2 regions of the Elioraea tepida genome follow, and region 2 is predicted to be linked to the other one. Evidence: predicted binding sites of a transcription regulator. Region 2 holds the regulator's gene; the other holds the start of a gene.
What was found. Region 2 encodes HrcA, which represses chaperone genes, less so after heat shock. Its sites were predicted from a motif close to GTTNGCACTCNCNNNNNGNGAGTGCNAAC; they were not measured.
Positions count from the first base shown of each region.

Region 1: groES (co-chaperone GroES) is a predicted target of HrcA. The motif match lies at 7,448-7,476, and genes of this name have one in related genera.

Region 1 is NZ_CP076448.1:3,032,405-3,041,904, forward strand. It holds gene KO353_RS14560 (ABC transporter permease) at 1-156, opposite strand, end outside; gene KO353_RS14565 (ABC transporter substrate-binding protein) at 153-1,376, opposite strand; gene KO353_RS14570 (radical SAM/SPASM domain-containing protein) at 1,373-2,440, opposite strand; gene KO353_RS14575 (MFS transporter) at 2,856-4,076, opposite strand; gene KO353_RS14580 (cold-shock protein) at 4,353-4,556, opposite strand; gene KO353_RS14585 (cold-shock protein) at 4,879-5,082, opposite strand; gene groL (chaperonin GroEL) at 5,373-7,010, opposite strand; gene groES (co-chaperone GroES) at 7,070-7,384, opposite strand; gene KO353_RS14600 (usg protein) at 7,648-7,914, shown strand; gene KO353_RS14605 (TVP38/TMEM64 family protein) at 7,922-8,617, opposite strand; gene KO353_RS14610 (glycosyltransferase family 2 protein) at 8,621-9,421, opposite strand.
Region 2 is NZ_CP076448.1:1,505,279-1,514,778, reverse strand. It holds gene KO353_RS07300 (hypothetical protein) at 1-10, shown strand, start outside; gene dnaJ (molecular chaperone DnaJ) at 240-1,397, opposite strand; gene dnaK (molecular chaperone DnaK) at 1,507-3,438, opposite strand; gene KO353_RS07285 (nucleotide exchange factor GrpE) at 3,610-4,278, opposite strand; gene hrcA (heat-inducible transcriptional repressor HrcA) at 4,384-5,382, opposite strand; gene KO353_RS07275 (YnfA family protein) at 5,533-5,859, shown strand; gene rph (ribonuclease PH) at 5,948-6,664, shown strand; gene KO353_RS07265 (non-canonical purine NTP pyrophosphatase) at 6,657-7,271, shown strand; gene KO353_RS07260 (MFS transporter) at 7,216-8,502, opposite strand; gene KO353_RS07255 (DUF1223 domain-containing protein) at 8,550-9,299, shown strand; gene KO353_RS07250 (helicase-related protein) at 9,351-9,500, shown strand, end outside.

The DNA.
Region 1 (9,500 bases), 1.5 Mb from region 2:
GAGCGAGAGCTGCTCTCCGCCGAGGGCGGGAAGAAGGCCGAAGGCGGGAAGCGCCGTGCCCGCAAGTCCTGCGAGGATCGGGCCGAGGAACAGGGCGAGCGTGACGAGCGGCGCGGCGCGAAGCGGGCCGCCCCGCTGCCGTGCTCCCCGCGTCACCGCGCGACGCGCCGTTCCCACTCCGCGACGATCCGGGTCATCCACGAGGGGTGCGGCTCCGGCAGCGGGCGGCCGAGTTCGGAATCAGCGAGGGTCGCGATCCCGCGCGGGAGGAGCTCAAACCGTGCCCGCTCCTCCGGGGGCAGACGGTGGATCGCAAGCACCGAGACGCTACCGAGCACGCGCGGGTCCTGCGCATGCGCCTGCGCCTCCGCGCTCAGGAGGAAGTTGGCGACCACCATCGCGCCCTCCTTGTGGGCGGCGTTGAAGGGGATCGCGACGAAGCTCGCATTGCCGATGGTGCCGCGCTCGAGCACGAAGGTGCGCACGGAAGGGGGGAGTTGCCCGTTGGCGATCGCGGTCGAGGCCTCGGACGGGTTGAAGGAGATCATGATGTCGATCTCGCCGTCGTTCATCAGCGCGCGCTGCGCCGGCCCGTTGTCGGGGAACTGCCGTCCGCTGCGCCACAGATGCGGGCGGAGCGCGTCGTACCACGCCCAGAGCGGCGCAGTTGCCGCGGCGAAGGCCGTGTCGGTGGCAGGTGCGAGCAGCACGGAGGGATCGGGCGCGAGCTCATAGAGAGCCTGTTTGAGGAAGGTGGCGCCGAGGAAGTTTCGCGCGGTCGGGTGCGTGAGCCGGCCCGGATTGGCGCGTGCCCAGGCGAGCATCGCCGGGATCGAGCGCGGCGGGTCGCGCACCGTCGCGCTGTTGTAGACGAAGACGATCTGCGCCATGCGCCACGGCGCGGCGAGGCCTTCGACCGGCACGGTGAAGTCGGTCACCGTTGCGGGCTTGCCCTCGGTGTCGATGAAGCGCGCGTTGGGCAGACGGTGGACGAAGGGGCCGAACAGCAGCCCCGCTTCCTTCATCGCGAGGAAGTTCGGCCCGTTGATCCAGACGAGATCGACCGAGCCGCCCTGCTCGCGGCCGGCCGACTTCTCCGCGACCACGCGCGCCACCGCCTCGGCCGTGTCGCGCAGGCGCACATGCTGGATCCGCACCCCGTATCGTTCTGAGACACGATCGTTCGCCCAGGCGATGAACCCGTTCGTCCGGTCATCCCCGCCCCAGGCGTTCCAGAACACGGTCTGCCCACGCGCGGCGGCGACGACGTCGGGCCACGGGGTGGCAAGCAGCGGGTGCCCGGGTGTCTGCGCGACCGCCGCGGCGGGTGCGGCGAGCGTGGCCGAGAGAAACGCGCGCCTGCCGAGCCGCTTCATGCCACCGCTACCCTCCGCTCGCGCCGACGCACAGCGGCGGCGGCCTCGATCCGAGGCTTCAGAACCTCCTCGTGGAAACGGTCGCAGCCGATGCAGAGATTGGCATAAGGGCGTCCCTTCGGATCGGTGGTGCGCGATTTCTCGAGGAAGGTCTCGACCGACCAGCCGTAGCTGAGCCCCATGCGCTGCGGCTGCCCGGCATTCAGCGCCTCGTAGACCGGGTCGCCCGCAAGGCTGTCGAGGATCTCGATCAGCCCTTCCTCGGTAAGGTTGCCGATGGGAAGCTTCGTCTTGAGGCAGCAGGGATAGACCGACCCGTCGGGCTCGATGCTCACCTCCGAGCCGGAATAGCCGTGGTTGAGGAAATTCATCGCGCCTGACCAGCGGGCGCAGAAATTGTCGGCGAGCGTGGCGGTGGAGAGGCCGTTCTGCCAGCCGCGGCCGCGCGGCCAGATCTTGCCGATCCACGCGTCGGGCGAGGCGCCGAAGAACGAATAGAGGGGCCCGGGTTCATCGAGCCAGTTCCGGTGCGTGGTCGCGACCCCGCTGCGGCGCAGGCCCGCCGCCTCGAACAGCGCGCTGAGCGAGGCGATGAACGCCTGCTGCTTCGCCTCGCCTTCGAGGCCGACGTGGTAGTCGTCGATCGAGGCGACCGAGATCATCCACACGCCGCGGCGGAGGAGGTCATCGATCATGGCGGGGGTGAGGAGATCGCCGGTGGTCTGGACGATGATCTTCACCCCGCCCCGGTCACGATACTTCGCCGCGAGCTCCTCGATCACGGGATAGGTGACGCGCTCGCGCACCGGGTCCATCAGGCACTCGCCGCCCGAGAGGATGATCCGACCCGTCTTCCGCGGCAGCGTGCCGTCAGGCCTTGGGTCGTTGAGGTCGAGATAGGTCATCTCCGGGGGGAGATTGGCGATGACCTTCGGCGCGTTTCGCTCGGCTTCCGCGACCACCGCCTCGAGAGCGCCGCGCACATAGGGCCGGAAACGATCCTCGTAGCAATGACGGCATTTCCGATGGCAGGCCCAGGCCAAGACCCAGTAGATCGACTCCACGTTACCTCCATACGGCATCGCGGGGCGTTGAGTCGCACGAGTTGGCCCGGCGGTTCCAGCACTTTTGCCCCATGTCCGGCCGGCCTGCCTCGGCGCAATGGACACACCCGCGACCGCAGCGGCCGAACGCGCCTCCCTCGCCGCCGTGCCGGCGCGGCGCGTGCCGTGTGACCGCGAGGCGGTGAGTCGCCCGAGTGACGGGCGGAGCGAACAGCGCGTGCTGGCTTCCTCAGGAGGATGTTGTGTGCCTCGGGCGCCGAGACGCGCGAATCGCGGCGCGGTCCAGGCGGCCCGGAGTGCACGCCGAGGCCGCGCCTCGCGCCGCTCGCCCCGCCCGTAGGACCGGCGAGGGGGGCCAGACCTCTGCCGCTGATGGTGGCGTGCGCCGCGGCTGCCGCGAGCCCTTCCGCAGAGCCTATCGCACCCCCGCATAAGCGCGATCGAGCCGCGGCAGAAACGCGGTCGCAAGCCCGAGCAGCGGCAGAAAGGAGACGAGGCGATAGACGGTGCCGATGCTCGTCGCGTCCGCGAGCACGCCGAGAGCGGCGGCGGCGATGCCGCCAAGACCGAAGGAGAAGCCGAAGAACATGCCTGAGACGAAGCCGACGCGGCCGGGCAGCAGGTCCTGTGCATAGACGAGGATGGCGGAGAAGGCCGACGAAGTGATGATGCCGATCACCACCGCGAGCACGCCGGTCCAGAACAGGGTGGCGTAGGGAAGCGCGAGCGTGAAGGGAAGCGCGCCGAGGATGGAGAACCAGATCACCGGGGCCCGGCCGACCCGGTCCCCGACCCAGCCGCCGAGCACCAGCCCGGCCGCGAGCCCTGCCATGTGCGCGAACAGGAAAAGCTGCGCCGTCTGCACCGACACGCCGAAGGTCTCGATCAGGTAGAAGGTGAAGTAGCTCGTCAGCGCCGCCGAATAGAAATTCTTCGAGAAGATCAGCACCACGAGCACGGCGAGGCCGACCAGCACCGTGCGACGGCCGGCGCGCGCGGGCAGCGCGGCCCCTGCTCGGCCAGGCGCGCGCCACGCCTGCGCATACCAGCTGCCGACACCGGCGAGGATGAGTGCGGCGAAGAGCGCGAGCAGCGAGAACCAGATCACCCCACGCTGCCCGACCGGCACGACGACGAAGGCGGCGAGCAGCGGCCCGAGCGCCTGCCCCGTATTGCCCCCCATCTGAAACACCGACTGTGCGAGCCCGTAGCGTCCACCGGCCGCCGCGCGCGCCACGCGCGATGCTTCCGGGTGGAACACCGCCGACCCGCAGCCGACCAGCATCGCCGCGAACACGAGAAGCGGGTAGGCATCTGCCGTCGAGAGAAGGACGAGGCCCGCAAGCGTGGCGACCATGCCCCCTGTCATCGAGTAGGGGAGCGGCGTGCGGTCCGTGTAGAGGCCAACGGCGGGTTGCAGGAGCGAGGCCGTGCACTGGAAGGCGAGGGTGAGCAGCCCGATCTCGGCGAAGTCGAGCGCATAGGCGTCCTTGAGGATCGGGTAGAGCGCCGGCAGCAGCGACTGCATCGTGTCGTTCAGGAGGTGGCAGAAGCTGAGCGACAGGATGATCGGCAGGCTCGCGGCAGGCTTCGGGGGCGGTGCCGCGGCGGCAGGCGTAGAGGAGGACACGTCCATCAGGCTAGAGCAGACCGCGCACGCCGGGAACCGGCCGTGCGGGCAGAGCTGCCCCCATGGCGAAGGCGGACACGGGGGGAGCGTGGCGCGATGCGCGCGCGATCTCTGGTCGGGCGTGCTGAAGGCGAACCGCCTTCCGTTGCTCGCGACGCGTCGAGCGGTCGGACCGGCCGCGCCGCGCGCTCGTATGGCGTGCCTGCGCCCTGCCGACGCCTCGCGAAACGCGAAGGGCCGCCCCTTGCCGGGGCGGCCCTCGTCAGCAGACCAGGGAACGGCTCAAGCCGAGCGGAGGTTTGTCGCAGCCGGCTTGCCGCGCTCCATCGAGACCTCGAAGCTGACCCTCTGGCCCTCGTTCAGGCCCGAGAGACCGGCGGCCTGAACGGCGGTGATGTGCACGAACACATCCTTGCCGCCCTGGTCGGGCACGATGAAACCGTAGCCCTTGGTCGGGTTGAACCACTTGACGATTCCGGTGGCCATCTCTGGCGCTCCTTCGCTTGACGTGACGCCGCGCGACCGCCGCACGGCGGGAGACAACCGGGTGTTCGGGGAGTGAGCCTCAGGCGCCCGGTAGCCTCGTGGTCCGGAGAGCCGATCGGTCAGTCGAGCCAAACGCGATTGCGCCACCAACACGCGCAGGGTTTCGCCCGCCGGTCAACCACAATCGCACGGCATCGCGGCCGCCAAGCGGCGGGCGGGGGCGTGACGATGAGCACGGCGGGGCGGCAGAAACGAAAAGGGGGCCATCCGCGGATGGCCCCCGATCGGTTCCGCCACGGCCGCGTGGCCGGGGCGCTGCCGGTCAGATGGCGCGCAGCATCGCGGCCGCTGCCTTGCCGCGCTCCATCGAGACCTCGAAGCCCACCTTCTGGCCCTCGCTGAGGCCCGGGAGGCCTGCCGCCTGGACGGCGGTGATGTGCACGAACACATCCCTCCCGCCCTGGTCGGGGACGATGAAGCCGAAGCCCTTCTGGGCGTTGAACCATTTCACGGTGCCTGTGGCCATGTGGCCCTCCTTTGGAACAGCACGTCACGTCGGGCGAACATCGCCTGACGTCGGAACAACCGGGATTTTCGGAAGCGAAGGTCGAGGAGCCCGGTGTGAGCCGGAGTTCCGCCAAGGCCGAACGCGCGAAACGCACGATTGCATTGCCATGTGCGCAGGTCGCAGCGGACGGGTCAAGCACAATCGGCCGCTTGCCGACCAGCCATGCGAAAAGGGGGCGCCCCATCGGAGCGCCCCCTCGACCTGATCCGGCAGGCGATGGCCCGGTCGCCCGGGCCATCCTGGGGCGATCAGAAGTCCATGTCGCCCATGCCGGCGCCAGCGCCACCGGCCGGCGGGGTCTTCTTCTCCGGACGCTCGGCGACCATCGCCTCGGTGGTGATGAGCAGCGAGGCGACCGACGCGGCATCCTGAAGTGCCGTGCGCACGACCTTGGTCGGGTCGATGATGCCGGCCTTCACGAGGTCCTTGAACTCGCCGGTCTGGGCGTCGAAGCCGAAGTTGTAGTCGTCGTTGTCGAGCACCTTGCCGAGGATGACCGCACCGTCCTCACCAGCATTGGCGCTGATCTGGCGCAGCGGCGCCGTGATCGCCTTGCGGACGATCTCGATGCCGTAGCGCTGGTCATCGTTGTCGACCTTGACCTTGGACAGGATCTGGCTCGCGCGGGCAAGCGCGGTGCCACCACCCGGAACGATGCCCTCCTCGACCGCCGCACGGGTCGCATGCAGGGCGTCGTCCACCCGGTCCTTGCGCTCCTTCACCTCAACCTCGGTCGAGCCGCCCACACGGATCACGGCCACGCCGCCCGCGAGCTTGGCAAGCCGCTCCTGCAGCTTCTCGCGGTCGTAGTCGGAGGTGGTCTCCTCGATCTGCGCCTTGATCTGGTTGCAGCGGCCCTGGATGTCGGCCTTCTTGCCGGCACCCTCGACGATCAGCGTGCTCTCCTTCTCGATCACGACCTTCTTGGCCTTGCCGAGCATGTTGAGCGTGACGTTCTCGAGCTTGATGCCAAGATCCTCGCTGATCACCTGGCCGCCGGTGAGGATCGCGATGTCCTCGAGCATGGCCTTGCGGCGGTCACCGAAGCCAGGCGCCTTCACGGCCGCGACCTTGAGCCCGCCGCGCAGCTTGTTCACCACGAGGGTGGCGAGCGCCTCGCCCTCGACATCCTCGGCAATGATCAGGAGCGGCTTGCCGCTCTGCACCACCGCCTCGAGCAGCGGCAGCATCGGCTGCAGGCCCGAGAGCTTCTTCTCGTGGATGAGGATGTAGGGGTTCTCGAGCTCGGCGATCATCTTCTCCGCGTTCGTGACGAAATACGGAGAGACGTAGCCGCGATCGAACTCCATGCCCTCGACAACGTCGAGCTCAGTCTGGATGCCCTTCGCCTCCTCGACCGTGATCACGCCCTCGTTGCCGACCTTCTGCATCGCCTTGGCGATCATCTCGCCGATTTCGCGCTCACCGTTGGCCGAAATCGTGCCGACAGCGGCGACTTCGTCAGAGGTCGAGATCTTCTTCGAGCGCTTCTTGAGGTCCTCGACGACCACGGCCACGGCCTTGTCGATGCCGCGCTTGAGGTCCATCGGGTTCATGCCGGCAGCGACCGCCTTCGCGCCCTCGCGCACGATCGCCTGGGCGAGAACGGTGGCCGTCGTCGTGCCGTCACCGGCGACGTCGTTGGTCTTCGAGGCCACCTCGCGCACCATCTGCGCGCCCATGTTCTCGAACTTGTCGGCGAGCTCGATCTCCTTCGCGACCGTCACGCCGTCCTTCGTGATACGGGGCGCGCCGAAGCTCTTGTCGAGCACAACGTTGCGGCCCTTGGGCCCCAGCGTCACCTTCACAGCGTCAGCGAGGATGTCGACGCCGCGGAGCATCCGCGTGCGCGCATCCGCGCCGAACTTCACGTCTTTTGCGGGCATGTCTTCTCGTCCTTGTTCCTGATTGGGGTTTCGACGTCAGAGGAGCATCCGGCGAGAGATCAGGCGGCCTTCTTCTTCGCGGCCGAGACCTCGATGACCCCCATGATGTCGCTCTCCTTCATGATCAACAGCTCTTCGCCGTCGATCTTCACCTCGGTGCCGGACCACTTACCGAACAGAACGCGGTCACCCACCTTCACGTCGAGGGCCACGATCTCGCCCTTCTCGTTGCGGGCGCCGGGGCCCACCGCCACCACCTCGCCCTCCATGGGCTTCTCCTTGGCGGTGTCGGGGATGATGATGCCGCCTGCCGTCTTCTCCTCGGCGGTCACGCGGCGCACCACCACACGGTCGTGCAGGGGACGAAACTTCATCGGGAGCTCTCCTGGCGTTTGATCAAGGACATCCCCGTGCGCGCGCACCGGCAACTGACCGTTGCTAGCACTCGCGCCCGAGGAGTGCTAACGATCTAGGCCTAGCCCCGCGCCAAGTCAAGGGTGGCAGCACTCCGGGCGATCTGCTGCCAAGACCCTGATAACGCGACGTTTTTTCTTTCCGTGCCACGCTTCTTGCTGGCATCCTTCCCGATCCAGGGAATGGGGCGCCAGCACACAAAGGTATGGAGGAACAACCTGATATGACCGTCTCGCTCTCTCGCCAGCTCCAGGGATACAGGCTGACGACCGCGAAGATCCTCTACCACCTTCCCGACCATCCGAGCCTTCTGCAGACCTTCGTCTGGCAGAACTTCGACCTCGCCCCCCGGTTCCCGGAACTGAACCGCTTTCTGGCCTTCTGGCAGCGCGAGATCGAGGGAAAGCTGCACTCGGTGAGCGTCGCCTCCGCCGAGCTGATCAGCCCGGTGGAGCTCCGCTTCGCCCAAGGCGTGTTCTCGCTGCACTGACCGCGCGCTAGGGCGCGTCGTTGAGACCGGCCGCCGCCGCCGCCTCGCGCGCCTGCCGTCCGCGTCGGAGGAGCCAGAGCCCGAGCGCGGCGGAGCCTGCGAACAGGGCGAGCCCGAGCGCGAGCTGGACCGCGCCATCCACACGCACGCCCTTGCCGAGCAGCGCGAACACCACTGTCTGCGGGACGTAGCCGATCGCCGACCCAAAGAGAAACGGGCCGAGCGGCACCCCCGACAGCCCGGCGAGGAGGTTGAGGGCAAGGTTGTTGCCCACCGGCAGGAGCCTCAGCGTGAGCGTGGCGGTGAACGGGTTCGCGGCGATGAAGCGGTCGAGCCTCGCGAGACGCCCCGAAAAGGCCCGCTCGATTCGCCGCCTGGCCCACTCCCGCCCGACGGCGCGCGCCCACAGGAAGGAGCCAGCACACCCGATCACCATGGCCGCAAGCCCGAGCAGCGACCCCATCAGAGCGCCGAAGGCCGTCCCGCCCGCGAAGGCGACCGCCTGACGCGGCACCCCGACCATGCAGGCCGCCGCGCCGAGGACCACGAAGACGAGCTCGCCGGGGATGCCGAGTCGGGCCGTCGCTCGGCCGAGGAAGCCCGGGTCGAGCACGCCCCACTCGCGCAACGCGCGCAACAGCACGCCGGCTGCGATCAAGCCGCCGAGCAGCAGGATCGGCTTGCCAAGCCGGGCGAGGCGCACCCGTCAGGCCCCTTCGTCGCGGCCGGGAAGGCGGATCGCAACCGGCCGCTTCCAGCGCCGCTGCAGCCACATGACGCCGAAGAGGTCGGCCACGCCGACGGCGAGCCGGTCGAGCGTGCCGTAGTTAGAGCGACCTCGAAGCCTCGGGCGGTGGTTCACCGGCACGCTCACCACCCTCCCGCCGGCGCGCAGGAACAGCGCCGGCAGATAGCGGTGCATGTGGTCGAAACGCGGCAGCTCGAGGAAGTCCTCACGTCGGAACAGTTTCAGCCCGCAGCCGGTGTCGGGGGTCGCGTCGCCGAGCAGCGCCGCTCGGACCCGGTTCGCGATCCGGCTTGTCAGCCGCTTCACCGCTCCGTCCATGCGGTGGACGCGATGGCCGGCCACGAGCACGGGGCCTTCTGCGGCCTCCGCCTCGGCGAGCGCGCGGCGGAACAGGGCGGGGATGTCCGCCGGGTCGTTCTGCCCGTCACCGTCGAGTGTGGCGATCCACGTTCCCCGCGCGGCCTTCACGCCGGAGATGATCGCCGCGCTCTGGCCGAAGGAGCGCGGGTGGCGAATCCGCACGAGCCCGCCCATGCGCGCGGCCTCGGCGAGCCGGTCGGCCGTGTCATCGGTCGAGCCGTCGTCGACATAGACGATCTCGACCCCGCCGAGCGGAGCCGTGGCGGCGCGGATCTCCGCGATCAGGGGGAGGATGTTGGGCCCCTCGTTCCGCACCGGCACCACCACGGAGAGAAGCGGCCGCGCGGTGTCTTCCGGCGCGGGTGCCGGCGCCTCGGTCTCGGGCGCGTGGCTCTTCATGCTGGCGTGCTGTGCGGCTCCGGAGCGTGTCGCTCGGTCGGGGCTGACCGGATGCGGGGACTGCTTGATTTCGCCCCCT
Region 2 (9,500 bases):
GTTTCTCTAGGCTTACGCCGCGGGAGGCCGTCTCCCCGGCCGCCGCGGCGGCGGCAAACCGCCGGCGCTCGGAGGGAAGACCCGGGCCGTGTGCGGGCCGCAGGGCCGTGGACGGAACGCAACGATCGCGGGGTCGTCTGCCGTTCGTGGCGCGCGCTTGCCTTCGCGCCGGGCCTTATCCCTGGGCATCACCGCCGCTCGTTCGGCTCCCGCCCCCGCGGCCCTGACGCCCGGCCCGCTCAGCCTTTGCCCTCGAAGAACTCGCGCACCTTGGCGAAGAACCCCGCACTTTCCGGCGAGGAGCGGTCGCCCGCCTTCTCCGCCTCCTCCTCGAAGGCTCGCAACAGCTCCTGCTGGCGCTTGGTGAGGTTCATCGGCGTCTCGACAGCGACCTGGATGTAGAGATCGCCGCGCGCTGCCGAGCCGAGCTGCGTCATGCCCTTGCCGCGCAGGCGGAACTGGTCGCCGGTCTGCGTGCCCGGGGTGATCGTCACCTTGGCGCGCCCGCCCTCGATCGTCGGCACCTCGATCGCACCGCCGAGCGCCGCCGTCGTCATGCGCAGCGGCACGCGGCAGTAGAGGTTCGCGCCCTCGCGCTGGAACAGCGGGTGCGGCCGGACGAGAACGGTGACGTAGAGATCGCCGGCCGGAGCGCCGCGCAACCCCGCCTCTCCGGCACCGGCGACGCGCATGCGCGTGCCGTCCTCCACCCCGGCGGGGATGTCGACCGAGAGTGTGCGGTCGCGCTGCACCCGGCCCGAGCCCTGGCACACCCGGCAGGGGTCCTTCACCACTTTGCCGAGGCCGCCGCAGCTCGGGCAGGTGCGCTCGATCAGGAAGAAGCCCTGCTGGGCGCGGATCTTGCCCACACCGCCGCAGGTGCCGCAGGTCACCGGCCCCGCTCCGCCCTCCGAGCCTGTGCCCTTGCAGGCCTCGCAGGTGACCGCGGTCGGTACCCGGATCGTGGCCTTCTTGCCCGAGAAGGCCTCCTCGAGCGAGATCTCGACGCGCGTCTGCAGATCCGCGCCGCGGCCCATGCCGGCGGCCGAGCCGCGCCCGGCACGCCCGCCCATCAGGTCGCTGAAGATGTCGTCGAACATGTCGGCGAAGGAGCCGCCGCCCGGGAATCCGCCAAAGCCTCCGGGCCCGGGGCGCGGGCCGGCCGCCGTGCCGTCGAACGCGGCATGGCCGAACCGGTCATAGGCCGCGCGCTTCTCGGCGTCCTTCAGCACGTCGTAGGCTTCGTTCACCTCCTTGAACTTCGCCTCGGCCTTCTTGTCGCCGGGGTTACGGTCGGGGTGATACTTCATCGCGAGCTTGCGGTAGGCCTTCTTGATCTCCTCCGCGCTCGCGTCCTTCGCGACGCCAAGGGTCGCGTAATAGTCCTGCTTCGCCATCGGTGGTCAGGCGCCGGGGCTGCGCCGCCCCCGTGCCCCGAGGGACGATCGGGTCCATCGGGGGGAAGGGGCGGCGCGCATCGTCCTCAGCCGGGAGCGGTCGCGCCGCTCAGGCAGACTTCTTCCGGCTCTTCTCGTCGACGTCCTCGAACTCGGCGTCGACGACCTTCTCGTCCTTCGCGCCCTCCGGGCCGGAGCCGCCCGGCGCGCCGCCGCCGGCGTCCGGGCCGGACTGGGCCTGGCGGTAGAGGACTTCGCCGAGCTTCATCGAGGCCTGGGCGAGGGCGTCGGTGGCGCGGCGGATCGCCTCGACATCGTCACCGTCGCGGACCGCACGGAGCTCGGCAAGCGCCCGCTCGGCCGCCTCCTTCTCGGGCGCGGAGCCGAGCTTCTCGGCGTTCTCCTTCAGCGTCTTCTCGGTCTGGTGCGCGAGCGCATCGGCATGGTTGCGCGCCTCGATCGTCTCGCGCCGGCGACGGTCGGCCTCTGCGTTCGCCTCCGCCTCCTTGATCATGCGCTGGATCTCGGCCTCGGTGAGCCCGCCCGAGGCCTGGATGCGGATCTGCTGCTCCTTGCCGGTCGCCTTGTCCTTGGCCGAGACCGAGACGATGCCGTTGGCGTCGATGTCGAACGTCACCTCGATCTGCGGCACGCCGCGCGGCGCGGGCGGGATGCCCACGAGGTCGAACTGGCCGAGCAGCTTGTTGTCGGCCGCGATCTCGCGCTCGCCCTGATAGACCTTGATGGTGACGGCGGTCTGATTGTCGTCGGCGGTCGAGAAGATCTGGCTCTTGCGGGTCGGGATCGTCGTGTTGCGGTCGATCAGCCGGGTGAACACGCCGCCCAGGGTCTCGATGCCGAGCGAGAGCGGGGTGACGTCGAGCAGGACGACATCCTTCACCTCGCCCTTCAGCACCGCGCCCTGGATCGCCGCGCCGATCGCCACCACCTCGTCGGGGTTGACGTTGCGCGCGGGCTCGCGGCCGAAGAAGTTCTTCACCGTCTCGATGATCTTCGGCATGCGCGTCATGCCGCCGACGAGGATCACCTCGTCGATGTCGCCACGCGCCACGCCCGCATCCTTGAGCGCCTGCTCGCAGGGGCCGAGCGTCTTCTGGATCAGGTCCTCGACCAGCGCCTCGAGCTTGGCGCGCGAGAGCTTCACCACGAGGTGCTTCGGGCCGGAGGCGTCGGCGGTGATGAAGGGGAGGTTGATCTCCGTCTCCTTCGAGGAGGAGAGCTCGATCTTGGCCTTCTCCGCCGCTTCCTTCAGCCGCTGCAGCGCGAGCTTGTCGTTGCGCAGGTCGATGCCCTGGTCGCGTTTGAACTCATCGGCGAGGTAGTCGATGATACGCTTGTCGAAGTCCTCGCCGCCGAGGAAGGTGTCACCGTTCGTGCTCTTCACCTCGAACACGCCGTCCTCGATCTCGAGGATCGAGATGTCGAAGGTGCCGCCGCCGAGGTCGTAGACGGCGACCGTTCCGGCCTTCTTCTTCTCAAGGCCGTAGGCGAGCGCCGCGGCGGTCGGCTCGTTGATGATGCGCAACACCTCGAGCCCGGCGATCCGGCCGGCGTCCTTCGTCGCCTGGCGCTGGCTGTCGTTGAAATAGGCCGGGACGGTGATGACGGCCTGCGTCACCTTCTCGCCGAGATAGGCCTCGGCCGTCTCCTTCATCTTCATCAGCACGAAGGCGCTGATCTGCGAGGGAGAGTACTTCTCGCCACGCGCCTCGACCCAGGCATCGCCGGTCGCCGATTTGATGATCTTGTACGGCACCATGCCGATGTCCTTGGTCACCATCGGGTCGTCATAGCGGCGGCCGATCAGGCGCTTGACCGCATAGAACGTATTCAGCGGGTTGGTGACCGCCTGGCGCTTCGCCGCCTGGCCGACGAGGCGCTCACCATTGTCGGTGAAGGCGACCATCGAGGGCGTGGTGCGCGCGCCCTCGCTGTTCTCGATGACGCGGACATCCTTACCCTCCATGACAGCCACGCAGCTGTTCGTGGTGCCGAGGTCGATGCCGATGACCTTGCTCATGCTGTTCTCCTTTTCCGGCGAGACCGCCCGGCCCGTCAGAGGCGCCGGCCGGCCCCCCTCTCTCTCGATATGCACAAGCTGCGGCGGGGGAGCCGCAGCGGACGTCAGGCATGTATTCAGCGCAACGAGCCCCGACAAGGGGCGCAGGCGGACGCGGCTCCCGCAGCCGCCTCAGGCCTCTGTGTCGAGCGTGCTGCCCGGTTCGGCGGAGTGTGCGTGCGGGGCGGCCGGGGTGGGGGCGGGAGCGCCCTTCGAGACCACGACCATCGCCGGTTTCAGGAGCCGGCCGCTGATCGTCCAGGCAGGGGTCCAGGCCTGGATGACGTGGCCCGCGGGCACCTCGGCCGATGCCGCCTCGGCCATCGCCTGGTGCAGCTCGGGGTCGAACTTCGCACCCGCTGCGTCCACCCGGACCACGCCGTTGCGCTCGAGCGCGCCGAGCAAGGCGCGGCCGATCGCCTCCACACCTTCGCGCAGCCGGGCGACGATCTCGGGCTCTCCCTCCGCCGGGGCGGGCAGGGAGGCAAGCGCGCGCTCGAGATTCTCGGCCGCGTCCACCACGTCGCGGGCGAACTTCGTCACGGCGTAGTTGCGCGCGTCCTCGACCTCGCGCCGGGCGCGGGCGCGCACGTTCTGCGTCTCCGCCTCGGCGCGAAGCCACTTGTCCTTGAGAGACGCCACCTCCGCCTCAAGCGCCGTGATGCGCGCTGCCGCCTCCGCCATCAGAGCCTCCGGTGTCGGCTGGGGCGGCTCCTCGCGCGCGGCCTCCGCCTCTGGCCCCGCGGGCGGGGCGGCGGAGGAGGGGGGCTGGGTGTCGGGCGTGTCGGTCTTGTCCTGCATGGCGCGGCACACTTAAGGGGGAGAGGGCGCGAAGGAAAGGGCGAGGGGGCAGGGCTGCTTGCGGCGCACGCCCGAGGCGCGGCGCGGGCGGGTGGGCCACCGCGCTCAGCCGAGCAGGCGGCCGATCACCTTCGCCGTGTAGTCAACCGCCGGGATGATCCGGCCGTAGTTGATCCGGGTGGGGCCGATCACCCCGATCGCGCCGACGATCCGGTCGCGTGCGTTCCGGTAGGGAGCGACGATCATCGTCACGCCCGCCGCCTCGAACAGCCGGTTCTCCGAGCCGATGAAGATCTGCACGCCGTCAGAGGCCTGGGCGAGCTCGAGCAGTTTCAAGAGCGTCTCCTTCGCCTCGAGACGCTCGAACAGAGCGCGGATCGTCTCGAGCCGCTCGAGCGCGGTGACATCGGCGAGAAGCTGCGCCTGGCCGCGCACGATCAGTGCCCGCCCCGCGCCGGCCTGGGTGGCGAGGCCCGCCTCCACCACCTTGCCGGTGAGCTCGTCGAGCTCGGTGCGGTGGGCGGAGATCTCCTCCTCGAGCACACGCCGCGCCTCCTCGAGCGTGCGGCCGGCAAGCCGTGCGTTGACATAGTTGCTGGCCTGGGCGAGGGCAGAGGGAGGAAGGCCCTCGGGGGGCTGGATCACCCGGTTCTCGACCTGCCCGTCCTCGGTCACGAGCACGACGAGGACGCGGCCCGAGCCGAGCGAGACGAACTCGACATGCTTGAGCGCGGCCTCGGATTTCGGCGCGATCACGAGCCCTGCCGCCTGCGACAGGCCGGCGAGCAGGGCGGAGGCCTCGGCCAGCACCTCCTCGATTGACCGCCCCTCGGCCTGGCAGCGGGCGGAGATCGCCTCCTCCTCCTCCGGCGTGAGCGAGCCGCGCTCGAGCAGGCCATCGACGAACATGCGCAAGCCCCGGTCGGTCGGAAGCCGTCCGGCGGAGGTGTGCGGGGCGAAGATCAGGCCGCTCTCCTCGAGATCGGCCATCACGTTGCGTATGGTCGCGGGCGACAGCGCCATCGGCAGCCGGCGCGAGAGCGTGCGCGAGCCGACCGGCTCGCCCGTCGCCACATAGGCCTCGACGATCTCGCGCAAGATCATGGCCGACCGGCTCGGCAGGCCGACCGCACCGGTCGTGCCGGCTGCGCCCGGCGGCGCCGCCACGTCACGTCGCGTCTGGTCGCTTGCCATGTTTTCTACGTATGAACGGCCCCGGCGGGGGTCAACGCGGCCGCCCGGGCTGGAGAGACCGTGCCTGCGCCGATCGCCTATCTCGTCGCCGCTCTCGCTGAGATCGTCGGCTGCTTCGCGTTCTGGGCCTGGCTTCGGCTCGGCGCCTCGGCGCTGTGGCTCATCCCCGGCATGGCCTCTCTCGCCCTGTTCGCCTGGGCGCTGACCTGGGTGGAGGCGGCCGCCGCGGGGCGCGCCTATGCCGCCTATGGCGGCGTCTACATCGCCGCCTCGCTCGCCTGGCTCTGGGCGGTCGAGGGGCTGCGGCCGGATCGGTGGGACCTCGCCGGCGCCGCCCTCTGCCTCGCCGGGGCGGCGGTCATCCTGTTCGGGCCGCGCGGGGCGTGACCGCGCCGGCGGGGGGTCGCCGAGACTCCGGGCGGTGGCTATTGTCCGGCGCGACCAAGAACGACGCCAGACACCGGAACCGACACCGATGCGCCCCTCAGGCCGTGCCGCAGACGAGCTTCGCCCCGTCACCCTCGAGCCGAACGTCTCGCGCCATGCCGAGGGCTCCTGCTTCGTGAAGTTCGGCCACACCCATGTCCTCTGCACCGCCTCGATCGAGGCCAAGGTGCCGCCCTTTCTGCGCAACCAGGGCCAGGGCTGGATCACCGCCGAATACGGCATGCTGCCCCGCTCGACCCATACGCGCACCGACCGCGAGGCAGCGCGCGGGCGGCAGTCCGGCCGCACGCAGGAGATCCAGCGGCTGATCGGACGCGCGCTCCGCGCCGTCGTCGACCTCAAGGCGATGGGCGAGATGACGATGACGCTCGACTGCGACGTGATCCAGGCCGATGGCGGCACGCGCACGGCGGCGATCACCGGCGCCTGGGTTGCGGCGGCCTGTGCCTTCAACCGGCTGGTGCGCGCGCGCGTGCTCAACGCCTCGCCGATGCGCGGCCAGGTCGCCGCCGTCTCCTGCGGGCTGTGGCGCGGGCTTGCGGTGCTCGACCTCGACTATGCCGAAGACAGCGAGGCGGAGGCGGATGGCAATTTCGTCCTCACCGAGGATGGCGGGATCGTCGAGGTGCAGGCCACCGCCGAGCGCCGGCCGATGACGCAGCGCGAGATCGATTCGCTGATGGCGCTCGCGCGCGGCGGCTGCTCCACCCTGTTCGACCTGCAGAAGGAGGCGGTGCATGGCTGAGCGACGCCTCGACCGCGGCGCGCGTCTCGTCATCGCCACCCACAACGCGGGCAAGCTCGCCGAGATCGCCGCCCTGCTCGCGCCCTGCGGCATCGAGACGGTGGGGGCGGCCGCTCTCGGCCTTCCCGAGCCCGCCGAGACGGGGGAGAGCTTCGCCGCGAACGCGACGATCAAGGCCGTCGCGGCCGCCGCCGCCTCGGGGCTTCCGGCTCTTGCCGACGACAGCGGCTTCTGTGTGGCGGCGCTCGGCGGCGCCCCTGGCGTGCGGACGGCGGATGTGGCGACGCTTCCGGACGGCACGCGCGACTATTCCGTCGGCATGGCGCGGGTGCGGGCGAACATTGGCGAGCCGGCCAACACCTCCGCCTGGTTCGTCTGCGCCCTTGCGCTCGCCTGGCCCGACGGGGAGGTGTCGGTGTTCGAGGGGCGAGTCGACGGCACCTGGGTGTGGCCGCCGCGCGGCGAGAGGGGCTTCGGCTTCGACCCGATGTTCGTCCCCGAGGGCGGCCGCGAGACCTTCGGCGAGCTGCCGCCCGAGGAGAAGCACGCGATCAGCCACCGCGCGCGTGCCTTCGCTTTGTTCGCGGCGGCCGCCCTGCCGCGCTGATCCGCACCCCGAGCGAACCGGCCGATCGCTCGACCTCCGCGCGCCGCGGCCCCGACCCACGCGCGAGCGCGGTGATGGCGAGAAGCGCGAGCGCGCAGGCAGCGGCCATCGCAAGGAACACCCCGCCGCCGAAGCGGCCGTAGAGAGGCCCGCTCGACGCCGTCAGCGCGAGCGTGAAGAGGCCGGGGCCAGCGGCCGCGTGCAGGGCCTGAGCCGTCGCCCCGAGCTCGGCCGGCACGAGACGGACGATCAGCCCGGCAGCACCGAGCATGGTCGCGCCGAAGGTGAGCGCGTGCAGCACCTGAAGTGCGCCGAGGATCACAGGCTCGGTGGTGAGCGCCGTTGCCGTCCAGCGGACCAAGCCGGCGGAGGCACCGATCGCGAGCAGCCCCACCGGCCCAACACGCGCCCCCGCCCTGCGGCCGGCCATCAGGAGCACGATCTCAGCGACGACGCCGATGATCCAAATCGCCCCGGCAAGCCCGGGAGCGATGCCGTTACGCTGCCACCACAGAACCGAGAAGCCGTAGTGGGCGGCGTGGCTGCCCTGCACCAGGCCGGAGGCGAGCAGAAGAAGGACGAAGCCGCGGTTGCGCAAAAGCGCAAGCCCTCGCCCGCGCCCGCGTGCGGGTGGCGCCTCGAAGCGCGGCAGCGCCAGGGCGGCAGCTGCGGTCGCGGCGAAACCTCCGGCCATCGCCCACGGCACCACCTCGGCCCCGAGCCGCCCGACCGCCACCCCGCCCGCGAGCGTCCCCGCGATGAAGGACGCCGACCCGGCGCTGCGCACCCGGCCGAAATCGCACGTCCCTTGCGCGGCAGCGTTCAGCGCCAGGGCGTCGCCGAACGGCACGAGCGGAGCGGTGACGGCTCCGGCGAGCGCGCAAGCCGCAAGCTGGAGCGGCGGCGGCGCGGCGGCGACCAGAACCGATGCCAGCGTGCCGGCGGCGGCGGAGAGGAACGCCGCCTGCGCCCGGCACCCCCAGGCGTCGGCCGCCCGTCCCGCGATCGGCCCGAAGCAGAGACGCGCCAGAAGCTGGGCGGCGAGCACGGCGCCAATCTCCTCCGCCGCGAGGCCGCGCGCGGCGAGGAAGGCCGGCAGGAACGGCAGGGCGACGCCCGGGCCCGCGAAGGCCGCGGCGTAGTAGAGCGCAAGCCGCACCCCGGCCGTGCGCTCCGCCGGTCCGCGCGTCCGCCTCGCTGGCTCGCTCGCGTCTCCGTCAGCCGCCTTCACGCGCGTTTGCCTTGGCGGCCCGGTCGGGTCGACCCAGGATGCCGCGCATGCTCCGTCTCCTCGTCGGTGTCCTCTGCGCGTGCGCCGCCCTGTTCGTGTCGCCGGAACGGCCGCGCGCCCAAACCCAGGCGTCCGCCGAGCCGACAGTGTCGCGCGGGCCGGTGCTGCTCGAGCTGTTCACGAGCCAGGGCTGCTCCGCCTGCCCGCCGGCAGACCGTCTGCTCGCCGAACTGAGCCAGCGCCCCGAGCTGCTCGCCCTGTCCTTCCATGTCTCCTACTGGGACCACATGGGCTGGTCGGATCCCTTCGCGATCCCGGCGAGCGTGCGGCGCCAGCGCGGCTATGCCCGAGCGATGCGGAGCCGAAGCATCTACACGCCGCAGATCGTCGTCCAGGGAGCGGCGGCGGCGGTCGGCAGCGACGCGGCGGGGATCGAACGGCTGATCCGTGACGCCGCCCCGGCCGTCGCGCTTGCGATCGCCCGCGAGCCGGGCCGGGCGGACCGGTTCACCGTCACCATCCCCGAGGTGAAGGACGCTCCCCTCCCGCTCGAGCTCTGGGCCGTGCTCTACGTCCGAACCGGCGGCGGCTTCGTTGCGAACGGCGAGAATGCCGGACATATGCTCACGCATGTGAACGTCGTGCGCCACGCCGCCGTCGTCGCCTCGGTCGAGACGACCCCCCTCGTCGTGCGGATCGAGCCGCCGCTTGCCGCCGACATCGACAGCGTGGCGATGATCCTCCAGGGCCGCAATCTCGGGCCGGTGGTCGGCACCGGCAGGCTCGCGCTTCGCTGAGGCGCCTCGCCGCGGTTGCGAAGCGCCGCCGCCTGCGTCCAGAGTGTCGGCATGACCGGCGCCGAGACCGAGCGCCCACGCCTCCGCGCGGTGCTGGGCCCGACCAACACCGGTAAGACCCATCTCGCCGTCGAGCGCATGCTCGCCCACGCGACCGGGGTGATCGGCTTCCCCCTGCGCCTGCTCGCCCGCGAGACCTAT